4 regions of the Proteus sp. G2626 genome follow, and region 4 is predicted to be linked to each of the others. Evidence: predicted binding sites of a transcription regulator. Region 4 holds the regulator's gene; each other region holds the start of a gene.
The links. Region 4 encodes Fur, which represses iron uptake genes when iron is present. Its sites were predicted from a motif close to ATAATAATGAGAACNACTATCAA; they were not measured.
Positions count from the first base shown of each region.

Region 1 (5,029 bases), on a different contig from region 4:
GTCTTTAACTTTTTTATGAAGCAACCATTGGTACAGTCATTGAGTAAACATACGATAGGCATGATTGATTTACCGTTGCTGTCATCGCCAACATTAAAACAGCTATTAGCTGGGCATCATGCTCTAGATATGACGTTAGAAGATTTAGAATGCTTATCGGATAAGCAACGGAGTCATTATGTGTTGGTGGTGCAAGATCCCTTTACCAGTTATTACGATGCAAAAGTGGTTGCAGATTTTATTAAACTAATTGAAAAGATTGGATTTAAACCTGTTTTACTGCCATTTTCCCCTAATGGTAAGGCACAACATATTAAAGGTTTTTTACAGAAATTTAGTAAAACAGCGCAAAAAACGTCAACTATGCTTAATCGGATTGCAAAACTAGGCATTCCAATGGTGGGCGTTGATCCCGCATTAGTACTTTGCTATCGCGATGAATATCGAGAAATACTGGGTGATAAGCGTGGTGATTTTAATGTTCAACTTGTTCATGAATGGTTAAGTAAATTAGTTTCTGAGCCAATATCAGTTCGTGATGATGCTGAAAAATGGTATCTTTTCGGACACTGTACAGAAGTGACAGCTCTACCACAAAGCATGAAACAGTGGCAGGCTATTTTTCAACGTTATGGGCAACAACTCGAATTTGTGAGTACGGGATGTTGTGGAATGGCGGGTACTTATGGACATGAACTGAACAATTATGAAAACTCGTTGGGTATTTACCAACTCTCATGGGGTAATGCATTAAAAACATTGCCAACAATGCGTTGTTTAAGCACCGGGTATTCATGTCGTAGCCAGGTAAAACGTATTGATAATATTGAGCTAAAACACCCATTACAAGCACTTTTGGAGATCATGCCATGATATGGAAACGTGAAACGACTATCGAGCATCTTAATCATATTGGGCAAAACAATATGATGAGCTATTTAGGTATTGAATTAACATGTCTTGGTGATGATTATCTTGAAGGTACCATGCCAGTTGATCATCGTACAAAACAACCTTTAGGGCTTTTACATGGTGGTGCTTCTGTTGTTTTAGCTGAAACACTGGGATCAGTTGCTGGGTATCTTTGTACTGAAGGCGAACAGAAAATTGTGGGTTTAGAAATTAATGCTAACCATATTCGTTCAGCCAGAGAAGGCAAGGTGAGAGGAGTATGTAAACCTATTCATTTAGGTCGTTCTCATCAAGTTTGGTCAATAGAAATATTTGATGATGAAAATCGTCAAGTATGTATTTCAAGATTAACCACATCGGTTATTTCTTAAGAAAGTAAAAAGTCAAACGCACAAAGTGAAATACTCGCTTTGTGCGTTTTTTGTATTTATAGGTAATGTGAAAAAAAGAACAAAAATAGAGAACGAAAATAAAAATTATTCTTTATTTAAATTTTATTTTTAATGATAATCATTATCTTCATAATAAAAGAAAAGATGTTCACAATGTTAACTATTTCAAAATTCAACACCACAATATTATTAATCGCAGGTTTAGTACTCACCGGATGTGATAATAATTCTGCCTCTGAAACTAATAATATAAGTAATATTCCTGTACAAACTGTTTCTGGTTTTAATATGACGTATCCCACAGTATTTTCAATGAGCAGAGAAGATACTGAAAACTATTTTAAGATGTTGCCTGATAATGTGCAGGACGTTACAACAGAAATGATAGTTTATAAATCACAACCTATTTGTGATCTATCAGAGGTTCGTCTGGTTTATTTTAAAATGATCGATGCAATGACCTATGATGTTGATGCTGGCGCACAAGGCATCATTGATAATATTGCGGCAATAGATGGCATGAATGAAATTTTAACATCAATAAAACCATTAACGATTTCAAATGTTGAAAGTCGACATGTCCTTTTTGAAGGAAAATATGCAAAAGAGAATGTGAGCTATGAAGGTATTTTAGCGGCAGATCTTAAAACGAATCGAGTATGGCAACTGCAATTAATTAGTAATTTCAATAGCCAATCGAACAAACAAAAAAACAGTCAAACTCTTGAATGTACAGACAAATATATTCAAACCATCACTATTAATAAATAACATCGAAGAGCACACAAACCAATAAGAGGTCATCACATAAGTGGTGCTATCTTATCCCTCATCAAAGCATAAAAATGAATGTGAGTAAGCTCAATAAGCTAGTTGTAAAAACACACTTTTATGCTTTTTTCTCTAAATTTCAGTGATAACATATAAAGTGTATTTATTTTGCAACTTATATGCGTATTGTGCGAAATATAAGAAAAATTAAAAGTTTTATTTTTTAGAATAAAAAAATATAAAAGTGTTATATTACATTGCGTTAACATGTGTTGTTAACAAAATAAGTGCAAAAATAGAACAAAAAATACACATTTACAGAATATCCTTTCAAAAGACATGGTTGAAGTGATAAGGGTTATCATTACCATTAGTGTCAGGAAAGATATCAATCTCCTTTCGAAATGAGGTTAGTAATGACAAACAACGTTGAAACATTTTCTCTTAATGAGACTGCTTGGCAAGGTATTGTACTAACAGATAACGCAGCAAAACATATTTGTCATTTAGTTGAGAAAAATCCTGAAAAACAGGGGCTTTCCTTAAATATCAAACCCTCTGGTTGTACTGGGTATGGTTATGTTATTGAACTCGCTACAGGTCCCAGTGAAGACGACATTGTTTATGAACATAATGGCGCAAAATTGTTTGTTTCATTGAAAGCAATGCCATTCATCGATGGGCTTGTTGTTGATTATGTTCGTGAAGGACTTAATCAAATGTTTAAATTTAATAATCCTAAAGCTCAAAACGTCTGCGGATGTGGTGAGAGCTTTGGGGTATAACATAGTGAAGTTAGATTATGTCTCAGAGCAATGTTGAAATTGGTGATGAAGTTCAGGGATGGCTAAGTGATCATCACTATAAAGAAGGTTTTTATACCGATATCTCAACCGATGCCTTAGAAAAAGGGTTAAATGAAGCGGTTGTGCGTGCAATATCGGCAAAAAGAAATGAACCAGAATGGATGCTGGAATTTCGTTTAGATGCTTATCGCCATTGGTTAGAAATGGAAGAACCGCATTGGTTAAAAGCGGATTATCCAGCACTTAATTATCAGGATTATAGTTATTATTCAGCACCATCTTGTAGTTCATGTTGTGCTAATGGTAGTTGTGCTAGTGATACAAATGAAGCGGTGGCGGATGATAAACAAGTTGCACAAGATTATTTAACCAAAGAAGTCGAAGATGCCTTCAATCAACTAGGCGTGCCTGTAAGAGAAGGGCAAGCGGTTGCTGTTGATGCGATTTTTGACTCGGTTTCTGTTTCAACGACATATCGTGAAGAACTTGCTGAACATGGCATTATTTTCTGCTCATTTAGTGAAGCTATTCAAGAATATCCTGATTTAGTGCGCCAATATTTAGGGACTGTTGTTTCAAGTCATGATAACTATTTTGCCGCACTGAATGCCGCGGTCGCGTCTGATGGTACTTTTGTCTATATTCCCAAAGGGGTACGTTGCCCTATGGAGTTATCGACTTATTTCCGTATCAATGCGGCACAAACAGGTCAATTTGAACGAACTATTCTGGTCGCTGATGAAGGCAGTTATGTCAGTTATATCGAAGGTTGTTCAGCTCCCGTTCGCGACAGTTATCAACTTCACGCCGCTGTAGTTGAAGTCATTATCCATAAAGATGCCGAAGTAAAATATTCTACGGTACAAAACTGGTTCTCTGGTGGCGATAGTGAAGGGGGGATCCTTAACTTTGTGACTAAGCGTGCTATCTGCGAAGGTGAAAACGCCAAAATGTCATGGACGCAATCAGAAACAGGTTCTGCAATCACATGGAAATACCCAAGTGTAATTTTAAAAGGGGATAATTCTACTGCTGAATTTTTCTCGGTTGCCTTAACTAACGGTAATCAACAAGCAGATACCGGCACTAAAATGATCCATATTGGTAAAAATACCAAATCAACCATTATCTCTAAAGGTATCTCAGCGGGTAAAAGTCAAAATAGTTACCGTGGACTTGTAAAAGTGCTCCCTGGTGCTAAAAATGCCCGTAACTTCACACAATGTGATTCCATGTTAATTGGTACGCAGTGTGGTGCACATACCTTCCCATATGTTGAGGTAATGAATAACTCTGCCCAGCTTGAACACGAAGCGACAACGTCACGCATTGGTGAAGATCAACTGTTTTATTGTCGTCAGCGTGGATTAAGTGAAGATGATGCAATCTCAATGATTGTAAACGGATTTTGTAAAGATGTATTCTCAGAATTACCGCTGGAATTTGCTGTAGAAGCACAAAAATTATTAGCAATCAGCTTAGAACATAGCGTTGGTTAAGCATTAACCAAATTCTGGGTATAAAGATACCGAAGGCATATATTATGTTAGATATTAAAAATTTACATGTCAGTGTTGAAGGCAATGAAATCCTCAAAGGACTAGATTTGCAAGTGCGTGCAGGTGAGGTTCATGCGATTATGGGACCCAATGGTTCAGGTAAAAGCACCTTATCAGCAACACTTGCTGGCCGTGAAGAATATGAAGTCGATGAAGGTTCTATCACTTTTAAAAATAAAGATTTATTAGAGTTAGAACCTGAAGATCGTGCGGGTGAAGGTATTTTTATGGCGTTTCAATACCCTGTTGAAATTCCCGGTGTTAGCAATCAGTTTTTCTTGCAATCTTCAGTGAATGCGGTAAGAGAATATCGTGGGCAAGAACCATTAGATCGCTTTGATTTTGAAGATTTTATTGAAGATAAAATCAAGTTGCTGGATATGCCACAAGATTTATTAACACGCTCAGTCAATGTGGGATTTTCTGGTGGTGAGAAAAAACGTAACGATATTTTGCAAATGGCTGCGTTAGAGCCTGAACTATGTATTTTAGATGAAACCGACTCAGGCCTTGATATCGACGCATTAAAAATCGTGTCTCAAGGTGTTAACAGCCTGCGTGATGGTAAACGTGCATTTATCGTTGTAAC
Region 1 is NZ_JAABNH010000027.1:90,924-95,952, forward strand. It holds gene ydiJ (D-2-hydroxyglutarate dehydrogenase YdiJ) at 1-873, shown strand, start outside; gene menI (1,4-dihydroxy-2-naphthoyl-CoA hydrolase) at 870-1,283, shown strand; gene GWJ05_RS12925 (hypothetical protein) at 1,458-2,075, shown strand; gene sufA (Fe-S cluster assembly scaffold SufA) at 2,492-2,860, shown strand; gene sufB (Fe-S cluster assembly protein SufB) at 2,878-4,380, shown strand; gene sufC (Fe-S cluster assembly ATPase SufC) at 4,425-5,029, shown strand, end outside.
Region 1: a site for Fur is predicted at 2,424-2,446, ahead of sufA (Fe-S cluster assembly scaffold SufA). Genes of this name have one in related genera too.

Region 2 (5,029 bases), on a different contig from region 4:
AATGTGAGCCGTTCTAGCATTGCTTGTACCAAAGGTTCAGGCATATTGAGTTGATGGCTGATAAGACGGGCATCGGCTCGACCATTAAGGGCGATACAATCACGGACTTCTATCAAACTGGCCATCTTACTTTTCCTTTGCTACTTAGTGACAACTACCTTTTGAACAACATTGTTTAGCCAATGAAGGCTTATTGCTTAAGTTAATTGTTAGACGACTACGCGCATTACGCAACAAGATAAATAGAATTAAGTTAAAGATCACCACGGCAGCAATGGTTATGCCACTACTTTGCGGATGCTCACTAAAGGTTGCTACTTGATAGAACAGTGCTGCCAGTGAGTAAGCAATATTTAATCCCCAAAGAATAGAGAAGGTCATCCAGCCACGGCTTGTTTCACGAGCAATCGCACCCATTACTGAAACACAAGGTACATACAGTAAAACAAAGATTAAGTAGCTGTATGCGGCAATGCCGGAGCCAAATTTAGCACCCATGGTACCCATAGTGCCGGTATCCATTTCACCATCACCTTTACTTGCTTCAATTGGATTAGAAAGTGCAGCTAGGGTAAAGGTCTCTTTTAAGCTATCCCATGTTTCACCAAAGGCGTCACCAATTTCACCCCAGAGATCGAATTCTTCAGGATCAAAAGGCTCGTTCACAATGCTTTCTGCGGTATAAAGGGTATTTAATGTTCCCACAACCACTTCTTTTGCCATTGCCCCTGTGACTAAACCTACAGTGGCTTGCCAGTTATCATTATGAACACCAATAGGTTGCAATAATGGCGTGATCACTTTACTGACCGATGCTAATGCAGAGTCATTGATGTTATCTGCGGGTTTACCTGAAAAGGTAAAGCTATTTAATGCACCAATAAACATACTGGCAATAATAATGACTTTACCTGCACGTACCACGAAGCCTTTTAAACGTTGCCAAGTTTGTATCAATAATGTTTTTAGGTGTGGAACGTGATAAACCGGCAGTTCCATCACGAAAGGTGATGCTTCACCACGCATAATGGTGTGCTTTAGCAACAATCCGGTAAGAATAGCGACAACAATACCCAGAAGGTAAAGTGAGAAGACGACACTGGCACCATTTTTACCAAAGAAGGCGGCAGCAAATACTGCGAAAATGGCCAAACGTGCACCACAAGACATAAACGGTGCCATTAATACCGTGATCAATCGTTCTCTTGGGGCATCGAGGGTACGCGCACCCATAATAGACGGTACGTTACAACCAAAGCCAACAATTAGTGGTACGAATGATTTACCGGGTAGACCCAAAGCCTGCATCAATCTATCCATAACAAATGCGGCGCGAGCCATATAACCTGAATCTTCAAGGATGGATAAGAAGAGATACATCATCCCGATCTGTGGCACGAGTGGAAGAACGGTATTAATACCACCACCAACACCTTGCGCAAGGAAAATGGTTAACCATTCTGGGAAATTAAAGGTTGCGCCAATCCATTGGATACCATGGATAAAGATCGCTTCAGAACCACCTTCGAAAGCGGGTTGCAATGCACCACCAATGTTAATTGCCAAAACGAACATTAAATACATAACAAACAGGAAGATAGGCACACCTAACCAACGGTTTAATATCACTTTATCGATATTTTGTGTCAGAATATTCGGCTTAATGGACTCCATATTAATCACAGTATGACAGATGCGCTCAATATTTTGATAACGGGCATCCGCAATGACTAATTCTGGCTCATTATTATGTTCGTCTTGAATGCGTTGACGAATTGCTTTGATATCTTCTTTGGTAATTTGAGCGCGCTGATGGGTATAGATATCCCCTTCTAAACACTGTAATGACATCCAACGACGTTGTTGTAAATTGAATTCATCGTGATTAATTTTTTCAGCGAGTGCCTCAACTTCATTTAATAACCATAGAGGATAAGAAGTCAGTAATTCCTGTGGTTTTTTCTTTTCAGCAGGGAAAGCATCAATCGCGTCTTTGAGTTTATCCATGCCTGATGCTTTGGTTGAAACCATAGGAATAACCGGACAACCCAGTTGAGCAGATAGGGCTTTGATATCAATTTGCATATCTTGGTGTTGTGCAATATCAAGCATGTTTAATGCCACAATGCAGGGAATGCCTAACTCAAGTAGTTGCAATGTCAAATAAAGATTACGTTCGAGATTAGATGCATCAACAACATTAATCAGCATGTCTGCTTCATTACTTAAAATGAAATGACAGGCAATTTGTTCATCAAGTGATGTTTGTTCTGAAATAGTGGTTAATGAGTAAGTGCCGGGTAAGTCGACAAGTTCAATTTTATGATTTGCTGTTGTAAAACGACCAACTTTGCGTTCGACCGTCACACCCGCCCAGTTACCCACGCGCTGGCGAGAGCCTGTTAGCTGATTAAAAAGTGTTGTTTTACCAGCATTGGGGTTGCCGATAAGGCCTATAGTGAGAGGAGTCATAATAGTGATGCCAATAGTTGTCTTGCCTGGTTGAATGAGAGATAACGATTATTTTTCGCTATGAACCACTTCGCTAAGGTTAATAAGTGCGAGATCTTTTTTTCTCAAAATAAGGGACACTCGGTGTGTTTCTATTTGAATAGGATCACCCAGTGGCGCGATACGAATAACGTTAAACACAGCGCCAGGCAACATACCTAAAGATAACAACTTCTGTCTGTATGCAGGACTAATCTGAGGTGAGTAGCTCAAGATTTTATAACTGTGATTTGGGATCAGTGACATAAATCGTTCTTCCACGAATATTGATACAAAAAATAATGATACTGATAATTATTAACGTATATAAAAATTCACATAATAAGAGTCAGGTTAATTATAATAAATATTTTTAATGCTAATGAGAATTATAATTATCCTTATTGGGTATAATTTAGCCTACTCTAGGCTGTTCTGCACTTGATTTAAATCAACCAGAGAAAAGATATTGGGAGGAAATTAGGCTGTTTGATTCATCTGTTACTAGACAAAAACAAAATGTGAAGAGTTGAAATGTCAATGTAGCAACAAAATAACAATCAATTAATGATGTTAACGGGTTACAAGATGAACGTAGATTTCATAGGAAGTAGAAAAGCGAGTCTCTCGTTATTTTAAATGAGGTACTCGCATTAGAATGGCGAAATCGTTAGCTAATTAGTGCGTTTGCTGATGGCTAAAAAGTTGGTAAATATTGTTTGGGGTATAACTATTCTCTTCATAGGAAACCATCCAGTCAGTCATTAAGTCTGTATTAATGGGATAGATTTCACCTTCTTGCATCTCTTCAACATAAAATGGCACATTGAGTAGTTTGGCATAAATGGTATCTCCATCACGAGATTGTGGTACAAACCACATATGCTCTAGCTCTTTTTCTTCCCCTTCACCATAAGGAATACCGAACTTGATCATAAACTGCCAAGGGTTTTCGGTCTCTTCAGGTTTGTCTTTTCCTAATAACTTAGAGAGGAAACCACTTTTTTTCTCAACAGGCGGTTGATTGTAGTTATCAAACATAGAAACGAAGTATTCCCAGCGTCGCTTGGCTTTTTCAGACATCTCGTAGGTTTCTTCATTACTGCGCAGTAGCATCATCGCTTGTTGTTCTTCATAACCTCTAAAGAAGGTTTCTAAAACTGGGTTTTCTTCATTGGTTCTAAATAGCATGGAAGATGGATGTTGATGATATTCATCGCGATCGGCTAAATCACCCAAGAAAATACCATTTGGTGCCCCTTCGATGTCGTAACGCATCTCTTCTAAAGGTCTAAGACTATCAAGAGGCGTCGATTGATTGACATGGCGGATACCCTCTTCAAAAGGTAAGGCAACAAGGTATTCTAATCCTGAAGATGTTTGTCCACAAAGCATTGGCTCTGCAAATTCAATCTGGCGATGATTGATACTGTTATTGACAAAACAACGGAAAAGATCGGGAATGCCGTAGTAAGATTCCAGCATACTTGGGATCACTAAATCAACTTCAGTTAAGCCACAACGCGCTAATCCATGAGTATGGAACCAGAACATGGTGGGTGGATCGTTTTCTGTATCATAAACAGCATGAATAACATACAGACTTTCTACTTCGGGATAAAGATCGGGTGTTTCTAGTTGGAAGCGGATCCATTCTGGTGTTAAGGCTTTACCTGCTGCGGATTCATCTAATGCCAAAACCATTTCAGGCGCGATAATGTTTAGAAAATTCAGTTGATGGCGGTAACTTGCTAAAGGATGTAACGTCTCAGTAAAGAGTGTTTCTAATAATAAATCTTGGGTTGTGGCATTCGCGTGCGCTAAGCGTTGTGGTGTGAGTTCATCTGTTGAATACATTGGACGTATTTCATAATTTTCATCGCGAGGGTAAAGGCAGACAAAAAAATGTAATTCAGCATCACCATGTTGGCAACGATAAAAAAAACCATCATCAATATTTTCACTCAAATAATTGATTTCACCGTCAGTATAATCCGTTTGTTCTTCTAGGCGTTGTTCAATAAGCGCATAGTTTAGTGGCTGGGCAGGGAAAGCCACTATACGAGAGGGCACTTTTTCTCCTTGCCCGGCTGCGATATCTAAGTACTGCTGTCTGTTATCCATATTTTTTATCACTCGTATATAAAAGATAGAAAAATAGGATATCAGGGATAACAAAAGAGGAATAGATAGAGTTATCTGAGCTTGAGAGGGGTATTTAACCTATCGTTGATGATATGAGAGCATGAAAAGTAGAGAAGAGGTGTCTTGATAAAAAACAACAGATATCAATAAATTATTGATATCTGTTGGATATAAGGTAATTAAGGCGAATGATTAGCCTTTTGATTATTTACCTTTCAGTAATTGCATGATGTCTTCTGTTTTTTCTTCATCGTCATCATCTTCAAACTCAATACCCAGTTCAACCATTAATTCGTCAATACGATCAAGGGTTTTTTCAGTATAAGCCTGTTCTTCAGCGTTAAGTTTTTCACCGTTTTCAAGACGAGATAGTAATTCATCTAAACGTGCATCG
Region 2 is NZ_JAABNH010000025.1:144,856-149,884, forward strand. It holds gene GWJ05_RS10480 (FeoC-like transcriptional regulator) at 1-125, opposite strand, end outside; gene feoB (Fe(2+) transporter permease subunit FeoB) at 145-2,472, opposite strand; gene feoA (ferrous iron transporter A) at 2,521-2,757, opposite strand; gene GWJ05_RS10495 (DUF4026 domain-containing protein) at 3,169-4,614, opposite strand; gene yihI (Der GTPase-activating protein YihI) at 4,840-5,029, opposite strand, start outside.
Region 2: a site for Fur is predicted at 2,867-2,889, ahead of feoA (ferrous iron transporter A). Genes of this name have one in related genera too.

Region 3 (5,029 bases), on a different contig from region 4:
CATAGCTTGATGTGACCATTCATATGACCAGCCACCTTTACGATACCCCACAACGGTGTCAATAAATTTATCATCACTTCGAGGGGCATCATGTATTGCAATTCGGCTTAAAACTTCTTCTATTTCAATAGGTGAAATACCACGCCAGATCCAAAGTAAACGCTGAATAGTACGATACCAATTTTGCTGACTTGTGCCATTAAGCACAGTAGACGTATTGATATTCGATTTTGGATGAGTGTACTGAATTAGTGTTGAGGTTTCAGCATGTTTTGCTCTGGGTTTAAATAGCGTTTCAGAAAGGTTTGTATTGTTTACCATATCACTCTTCAAATCAGTCGATATCGAATAAAGGGGCTAAGAAGTCTGGCTTTATCATAGCATGAAATCAATATGAACAGAGGGTATCACGAAGGTAATCGCACGAAGGCCTAATTCGAGGAAAGAATAAAAACATAAAAAAATCCCCGCCAAGGCGAGGATTTTTATTAAAACAGCTCAATAAATACTACCAAATTATTTTTGATCGCAAACGGGCGGAATAAAGACAACGCCCATATCCCAAGGCTGTTCAATCCAAGTATTCTGTGGGATATCAACCACGAAATCATCCACTAATGGACGCCCTTCGGGTTTTGCAAAGATAGTCACAAAGTGGGCTTTAGGATACATATCGCGGATAACTTTCGCCGTACCACCTGTATCAACTAAATCGTCAACAACGATAAAGCCTTCACCATCACCTTCTGCTTTTTTTAAGATTTTGAGGTCACGCTGATGATCATGGTCATAGCTAGAAATGCAGACTGTATCCACATGACGGATACCTAATTCACGAGCAAGTAATGCAGCAGGGACTAATCCCCCACGGCTGACAGCAATAATGCCTGTCCACTGTTCGACTGGTAATAAACGTTGCGCCAATTGACGGGCATGTATTTGCAACATATCCCACGTTACAACATATTTTTCGCTCATAATATTGTGATCCTAGCTACTTGAATGCGAGAGAAGCTTTTTTTGCGGAAAAAAAGGTTGCGCGAGATTATAGTGATTTGAGCGCCTAAAAACCAGAGAAAACGTGAAAAGAGGTGAGATTATCCTCATTTTTTTCTGTATTACTTTTTTATGATTAAAAAATGAACCATATAAAAAATGAATGCAAATAAAGATCTAATTTCTTAGATAGAGAGATGAATAGAATGACGCATTCATCAGAAGAAAGTGATATTCTCGATTACATTGGCGTATAACGCTCAGAATAATAAAGCTAACCCTTAAAAAAGCGGTAGGCTATTAATAACACAGATGCTGTTAGAGGAGATCCATCGTGTCTGAACTATCTACTCTATCCCCACAACCATTATGGGATATTTTTGCAAAAATTTGTTCGATTCCACATCCATCACATCATGAAGAAGCCTTAGCTTCCCACATTCTTTCATGGGCAAGTGAAAAAGGTCTTTTTGCCGAGCGCGATGCTGTCGGCAATATTTTAATTCGCAAGCCTGCGACTAAAGGCATGGAAGATCGTAAAACCGTTGTTTTACAAGCACACTTAGATATGGTGCCACAAAAAAACAACGATACAGTTCATGACTTCACTAAAGATCCAATTCAACCTTATATTGACGGTGAATGGATCAAAGCAAAAGGCACAACATTAGGTGCTGATAACGGTGTTGGTATGGCATCCGCATTAGCTGTTTTAGCTGACGATACCGTAAAACATGGTCCATTAGAAGTACTGTTAACCATGACAGAAGAAACAGGCATGGACGGTGCTTTTGGTTTACAACCAGGCTGGTTACAAGCTGATATTCTTATCAACACAGACTCTGAAGAAGAAGGTGAAATCTACATGGGCTGTGCGGGTGGTATTGATGTTAAAACCACGGTAAGCCTTTCTTATGAAGCAATTCCAGCAGGCCATGTTGTTAAGCAACTAGTACTGAAAGGATTAAATGGTGGTCACTCAGGTGGTGATATCCATTTAGGTTTAGGTAATGCAAATAAATTATTAGCACGTTTCTTAGCAGGTCACGCAGAAGAATTATCACTGAAATTAATTGATTTCCACGGTGGTACACTGCGTAATGCTATTCCTCGTGAAGCAAACATTGTTTTTGCAATTCCAGCGGATAAAGCAAGCCAGCTAGACGCAGTAAAAGCGAAATTTGAAGCTCTGTTAAAAACAGAATTAGCTATTGCTGAAAAAAATCTGAAAATTGAATTAATTGATACAACAACAGATAAAAAAGTTTTCACAGCAGATTGTCAAGAACGCTTAATCAACCTACTTAATGCTATGCCAAATGGTGTTATTCGTATGAGTGACGATGTTGAAGGTGTTGTTGAAACTTCATTAAACGTAGGTGTTGTTGGCATTGTTGACGATAAAGTAGAGATCCTGTGCTTAATTCGTTCTCTGATTGATAGCGGTAAAACTTATGTTGTTAGCATGCTGACAGCATTGGCAAAACTGGCTAAAGCGGATATCGAAACCAAAGGCGGTTACCCAGGTTGGAAACCCGATGCAGACTCTCCAGTAATGCATTTAGTTCGCGATACTTATCAACAGTTGTTTGATAAAGTACCAAATATCATGGTTATCCATGCGGGCCTTGAGTGTGGTCTATTTAAAAAACCTTACCCAGATATGGATATGGTTTCTATTGGGCCAACAATCCGGGGTGCTCACTCCCCAGACGAACGCGTTCACATTAAAAGTGTCGGTCAATACTGGCAGTTATTAACAGCAATTTTAAAAGCGATCCCTGCTAAATAATCTTGCTTTAAACATCATAATGAAACCCGCTTAATTGGCGGGTTTTTCGTGGCTAAAACCATCACAAAAAAATAATTTATTTTCCTACTCACACTCAATTTTCCTTAAATATCATAATTTATTCCTCATATAACCAATAAATTTAACAGTTATTCCATCATGGAATAAAAAACAAAGCTTAATAAATTAAATATATAGAATGATAATTATTATCATTAGTATTAATGTTTATTGAGTGATATTTTCATGCCTTCCGGATTTCAAATGAAAAAATAAAAATTCAAAAGGTTCTATTGTGTCTAACAAAAATTGTATTACTAATGTCTTTCTTGCCTTACCTTTAAGTTTACTCTCGGTTCAAATTCATGCGACAGTTAATCAAAATGTGTCTGAAAAGATAATTGTCACCGCAACTCCATCACAAGATCCACAAGCCCCTGTTTCGGGGTTTCTCGCCACAAAGACACTCTCAGCAAATAAATTACCTACTGAAATTGAAAAAACACCACAATCCATTACGGTTATTACTCGTGATCAAATGGATGCTCAAGATGTAAGTTCTGTTTCACAAGCCTTACGTTATACACCTGGGGTTTTCACTGAATATAGAGGTAGCTCTAACCGTAATGATGAAGTTTTTATTCGTGGATACAGTTATGCACCACGTTTTCTAGATGGTTTAAGTTATGGAATGGGCGCTTCATCATCGACGGGGGCACTTGATCCATGGTTATTAGAACGCGTTGAAGTTGTTAAAGGGCCAGCGTCTGTTCTTTATGGTCAAGTAAATCCTGGTGGCCTTGTTGCAATGACTAGCAAAAGACCCACGGCAACATCTATTCGCCATATTCAAGTGCGAGCAGGCAATGATCAATTGGCTGAAACTGCATTCGACTTTTCAGGTGCTTTAAGTGATGACAATCGTATTCTTTATCGCCTAAATGGTATTGCCAAAACACAACACACTCAAATAAAAAACTATAAAGAAGAGCGTTTTGCCCTTGCTCCAGTGATTACTTTTTTATCTAATGAACAAACACGCTTAACATTATTAAGTTTTATTCAACAAGAGCCTGAAGCTGGTTATCGTAACTTTTTACCTGCTTATGGTACTGTGAAAAAAACACCTGAAGGCATTATTCCTTTTGATTTCGACGTAAACAACCCTGATTATCACCAATCGTGGCGTCAACAATATGGTATAGGCTATGAATTCGAACATGAATTTAGTGACTCACTCAAAATCGTACAAAATGCTCGTTATAATCATATTAATCAGAAATATAAATACCTTGTTTTCGGTTCATTAAGAAAAGACAATCCTTATGTACTTGAACGCAGGGCTCAACAAGAACAACGTGAAACAGAAACTTTAGGAATAGACACTCGCTTACAAGTCGATTTCACTACCGCAAAAATCGATCATACTGTGATTGCGGGTATTGATTATCAATGGAGTAAAGATCAAGATAATTTACGTCGTGCGATGGGCTCGGAATACGATCTTGATTGGCGTGATCCTAATTATAGCTATCCAATTAATATGACCTTACAAAAGCCTGCAACCGATCAGTTACAAAAACGGGATCAGATTGGGGTGTATCTACAAGATCAGCTCCAATGGCAAAATTGGATATTACTGGCAGGTTTACGCCAAGACTGGGCGCAAGTACGAACTCATGACTTCTTAGCAACCTCATATGATCAGCAAGATGATCATAAATTAACGGGTCGTGCTGGTCTTTTATATGCTTTTGATAATGGTATTTCATCTTATATAAGTTATAGCACCTCTTTTGAACCTAATTTACAAACGCGTAGAGCACCAGGTGCACCACCATTTGATCCAAGTGAAGGACGCCAATTAGAAGCGGGAATTAAATATTTCACCCCTAATCAACAAACATTAGCAACGCTCTCTGTTTATCAATTACAACAGCGTAATGTGACTAACTATAATGCCGAAAAAGCCTATTTTGAACCCGTGGGTGAAATTAGAAGCCGGGGTGTTGAAGCTCAAATTAATAGCCAATTAACTGACAATATTTCATTAATTAGTAGCTATGCTTATACCGATACCGAAGTAAGAAAAACCATTATTACGGGAACACAAGGGAAAGAATTACCAAGAGTTCCTAAGCACATGGCCTCATTTTGGGGTCAATATGATGTAATCTCTGGGTTACTTAATGGTGCTAAAGCGGGCTTTGGTGTGAGATATGTGGGTGTATCTCAAGGTGA
Region 3 is NZ_JAABNH010000028.1:44,003-49,031, reverse strand. It holds gene frsA (esterase FrsA) at 1-321, opposite strand, end outside; gene gpt (xanthine phosphoribosyltransferase) at 517-978, opposite strand; gene pepD (beta-Ala-His dipeptidase) at 1,331-2,788, shown strand; gene GWJ05_RS16080 (TonB-dependent siderophore receptor) at 3,084-5,029, shown strand, end outside.
Region 3: a site for Fur is predicted at 2,988-3,010, ahead of GWJ05_RS16080 (TonB-dependent siderophore receptor). Genes of this name have one in related genera too.

Region 4 (5,029 bases):
CTAAACCAGGCAGGGTGGCACTTGCTGTTATAGGCGCATTGCTTGTAACTGCACTACCTGCAAAAATGTCTCATGCTGAAGGGTTTATTGATGACTCAACTTTAACGGGTGGCCTTTTTTATTGGCAACGTGATCGTGACAGAAAAGAGTTAACACCAAATAGTCCTGATTACGGCAAATACAAAGCTAACCTACATCATTCTACATTCAACGCTAATTTAGATTTTTCTTCCGGTTATCTAGGCGATTTTATTGGTTTTGATTTAGCGGCTTTTGGCGCAGCTGAGCTGAATAATAGTGGCCCAGCGGCACCTAATGAAATCGGCTTTAGCGATGCTAAAAGTCGTTGGGATGAAAAATGGACAGGCGATCGCAGTGGTATGAGCGTGTATAAAGCCGCTGCAAAATTCAAATTAGGTAACTTTTGGGCCCAAGGTGGCTATATTCAACCTAAAGGTCAAAGCTTATTGCGTCCGCACTGGAGTTTCTTACCGGGAACTTATCGCGGCGCGGAAGCAGGTGCCGTTTTTGATTTCGATAAAAGTGGTGAATTATCTTTCTCCTATATGTGGACTGATGAATATAAAGCACCGTGGTATCGGAATATGTATAACTTCCGTAAAGCTGATCTAGAAACGAATATCAGCTATCTTCACTCTTTTGGCGCTAAATATGATTTTAAAAATAGCTTAGTGTTAGAAGCGGCATTCGGTCAGGCTGATGGCTATATCGACCAGTATTTTGGTAAAGTCTCTTATGATTTCCCAATTGCTGATAATGCATTAAGAACATCTTATCAATTCTATGGTGCTAAAGATAAAGTGACGGGAGGAGGGGTTAATGACGTCTATGATGGGCTGGCATGGCTACAAGCGCTGACTTTCGGTTATACCTACAATGTCTTTGATTTCAAAGTAGAAGGTACATGGGTTAAAGCAGAAGGTAATCAAGGTTATTTTTTACAACGTATGACGCCAGGTTGGGCGACATCAAATGGTCGTCTTGATATTTGGTGGGATGGTCGTTCTGACTTTAACGCGAATGGTGAAAAAGCCCTTTATGCTGGCGTGATGTATGATCTGAAAAACTGGGATCTATCAGGCTGGGCAGTAGGAACTTCTTATATTTACGCATGGGATGCTAAGCCAAGTGGTAAAGCCATTTATGACCAAGGACAACGCATCAGAGAAAGTGCATGGAATGCGGATATTATGTATACGGTTCAAGAAGGTCGCGCTAAAGGAACACTCTTTAAGCTTCATTATACCCGTTATGATAATCATTCCGATATTCCAAGCTATGAAGGTGGTTTTGGTAATATTTTCCAAGACGAAAAAGACGTTAAATTTAACGTAATTATGCCATTTACTATTTTCTAATATTAGTGTGAGGGTAAGGTGTATTATTGCACTTTATCCTTTATAAAAATAAAAAGTTAAATACGATTACGATAAGTAAAAATAAGTAATAGAAAGAGTTGAGATGAGAGAATTAAAAAGCATAGATATTATTCTTAAAAATTAACTTCGTTAATAAAGTGAAGTTGTCAGTCGTAGTCATCTGTAAAAGTAAAAGAGTTGTATTAAAAAGCAGTAATGTGTTGTTTAAAAATCGCAGTATGTCGTAAAACGTAATGAAGTAAAGTCGTCATGTCATGTCGTCTGAGATAAATGTGAGTAGGTTATTTTTATCTCTTGTGCTTCAGTTATTTCGCAGAATTTGCGTAAGGTATTTACCCTAAAAGGCAGTCAGAGTGGGTATTGTAGTGGGAGGGTAAATACCTTTATTTTTAAATCCTTTCTTTTTCATCCTTGTGCGTTTTTTCATTCTATGGCAAATTTCTTCTCATTCATTTTATCACTCCTTATTTATTATTCTGCATTTAATGTTATTTAATAATGCACGTTTTCAGGAAGAAGCATGTTAAAACGATTGGATGATTTTTTATTAGAACCTCCATTAAGGCCTTTTAAAGGTATAAAACGATTTATTGTTGAGTTTCTTTTTTTTGGTGTAAAAGAAGCGCGTTCTTGCTTATTTGCCGGTTTTTTCTTTTTTATTTTATTTACGACACCCAGTAAAGGAATATTAGGTATACCTCGTTATGATGTTTTACTTATTCTTGCTATTGCTTTCCAACTGTGGATGGTATGGGGAAAACTCGAAACATGGGATGAATTAAAAGCGATCTGTTTTTTCCATATTGTGGGTTTTGTTATGGAGTTATTTAAAACTTCGGCTGCGATAGGATCGTGGAAATACCCTGATTTTGCTTACACAAAGTTGTGGGAAGTGCCTTTATTTACAGGGTTTATGTATTCAGCTGTGGGGAGTTATTTAATTCAAGCATGGCGCTTTTTAAAAGTACGAATTGAACATTATCCACCTTATTGGATGGCAACGTTGGTCGCACTTGCTATCTATATTAATTTCTTTTCTCATCACTTTATTGGTGACTATCGTTGGTATTTAACCGCCTTTATTTTAGGTCTTTATGCGCGTAGTGTCGTTTATTTTACGCCTTATGACACAGAGCGAAAAATGCCACTATTATTGGCTTTTGTTCTGATTGGTTTTTTTATTTGGCTTGCTGAGAATTTCGGTACATTTTTTGGTGTTTGGCAATATCCCAACCAAATTGGTGCTTGGTCTGCTGTACATGCAGGCAAATGGGGCTCTTGGTCATTATTGGTCATTGTTACATTTACTATTGTGGTTCATTTAAAACATATTAAACAGAGTATCAGTGTGGCTAAATAGAGTTATTTTATCTTCAAATTTAGGGCAATAAAAAAGGAACTGTGAACAGTTCCTTTTTTCTACTGAGAGATTATCCAGAATGAATTATTTCTCATCATGTGCGTGGCTATCTTCTTTACAATTGCCTTCAGCACAGTGGCCATATAAATAAAGGCTATGATTGGAAAGTTTGATACCATGACGTTCAGCGATGTTTCTTTGGCGCACTTCAATCGCATCATCTGTAAACTCGATAACTTTACCACAATCAAGACAAATTAAATGATCGTGATGGTGTTGTTGAGTTAATTCAAATACTGATTTACCCCCTTCAAAATTATGTCGGGTAACAATACCAGCATCGTCAAATTGGTTTAAGACGCGATACACGGTTGCCAGACCAATCTCTTCACCGATATCGATGAGTTTTTTATAGAGATCTTCAGCACTGACATGATGGCACTCAGGATCCTGGAGCACTTCCAAGATCTTTAAGCGAGGAAGTGTAACTTTTAACCCAGCATTTTTTAACGCTTTATTATTGTCGGTCATGCGGATTTAATCCTGTTGCTAATGGTGAATTTAATTTTTGTGCTCACTAATAGGGTTTATTCATTAACGCTCGGGTGAATAAATAACCTTATTGATTATAGGCATGATATTTAAAAATAAACACCCCTACCTATCACACTATCTTAGCACACCATTGAATAATTATCATTCTCAATATTGAGTATTTATTTTATCCCAGAATTTCGTCTAGGCTCATTTCTTCTTTAATTTGAGCAACCCAAGCGTCAACACGCTCTTCGGTTAGTTCTGGTTGGCGATCTTCATCAATTGCAAGGCCGATAAAGTGATTATCATCTGCAAGCCCCTTAGAGGCTTCAAAATGATAACCTTCAGTTGGCCAGTGACCCACAATGACTGCACCACGAGGCTCGATAATATCGCGGATTGTACCCATTGCATCACAGAAGTATTCAGCATAGTCTTCTTGGTCACCACAACCGAACAATGCAACTAACTTACCCTCAAAATTAATATCTTCTAATGTCGGGAAAAAGTCATCCCAATCGCATTGTGCTTCACCATAATACCAAGTAGGAATACCAAGTAACAGAATATCAAATGCTTCGATATCTTCCTGACTAGATTTTGCAATATCATGAACTTCGGCATTATCCGCGCCCAATCGTTCTTGAAGCATTTTGGCAATATTTTCCGTGTTGCCGGTATCACTGCCGAAGAATATACCTATGATTGCCATAAAGTGAGATAACCTCTTTTATTCTATATTCGTTATACATCAAGATGTTGCATTATTGGCTACATTTATTCTCACTAATCACATACTTTGTATACTACTAGTGATTCATTTAACGCTTGCCTAGCTATACCTCGAAATATTTAGATTATATTTGTCTGTGTTTGAACAATTACTAGTGAAAAATAAGCTTCATGTTTTCATGATAGAAAACTAAAAAATGTATTTTGACGAAAATAGCAGGGTAATTCTGTCGAATTTGTGTGGTTTAGTTGCTAGCTATTCTCATTTTGATGCATTTTTAAGGCGTAATTTTGTGCTAATTGCTCTAGTAATATTTCTTCAATAAGTTCGCTACGACTGACATTTCTTGCTGTCGCCAACTCATTAAGTGCATTCACAGCGTCTTCATTTAATTTCAACTCAACTCGACGTAAACCATTGACTCTGTCTCGTCTTAATTGATTGCGTTTATTAATTCTAAGCTGTTCATCCCGAGAAAGCGGGTTTGTTTTAGGTCGCCCAGGTCTGCGTTCATCTGCGAACAAATCCAGTGTGGTGCGATCAGTTTGTTCTTTTGCCATAAATTTTGCTGTGAAAGGGCGTATACCAATGACTAAATTGCGAAACGCCCAATAATACCCCACATAGTGGCGTCCTGCCACTGCTTCCTGAGTTTAACCTATTGTCATTTGGTCTTTTTATCGACACATGGTGTGATTAAGTACAATAATTATACATTCAGGTAAGTTATTACTTTCTTAATGAGGTCATTTTAGGTAATTAATTAAACTTTGGATAAAAAACGACGAATAGCGTTAATAACCGTGTCAGGTTTTTCTGAATGTACCCAGTGCCCAGTATTGGCTACGACAAAAGCGCTAGCAAGCGGAAATTGATGTGCAATATCATGACGATATTCATCTAAGATGTAAGGTGATAAGCCACCACGAATAAATAACACAGGATAATGCCAAGCAGGAACGTTTTGCCAACCAATAATATCTGAATAGGCTTTTTTGA
Region 4 is NZ_JAABNH010000029.1:72,755-77,783, forward strand. It holds gene chiP (chitoporin ChiP) at 1-1,379, shown strand, start outside; gene GWJ05_RS16640 (DUF817 domain-containing protein) at 1,921-2,760, shown strand; gene fur (ferric iron uptake transcriptional regulator) at 2,845-3,291, opposite strand; gene fldA (flavodoxin FldA) at 3,482-4,009, opposite strand; gene ybfE (LexA regulated protein) at 4,282-4,590, opposite strand; gene ybfF (esterase) at 4,794-5,029, opposite strand, start outside.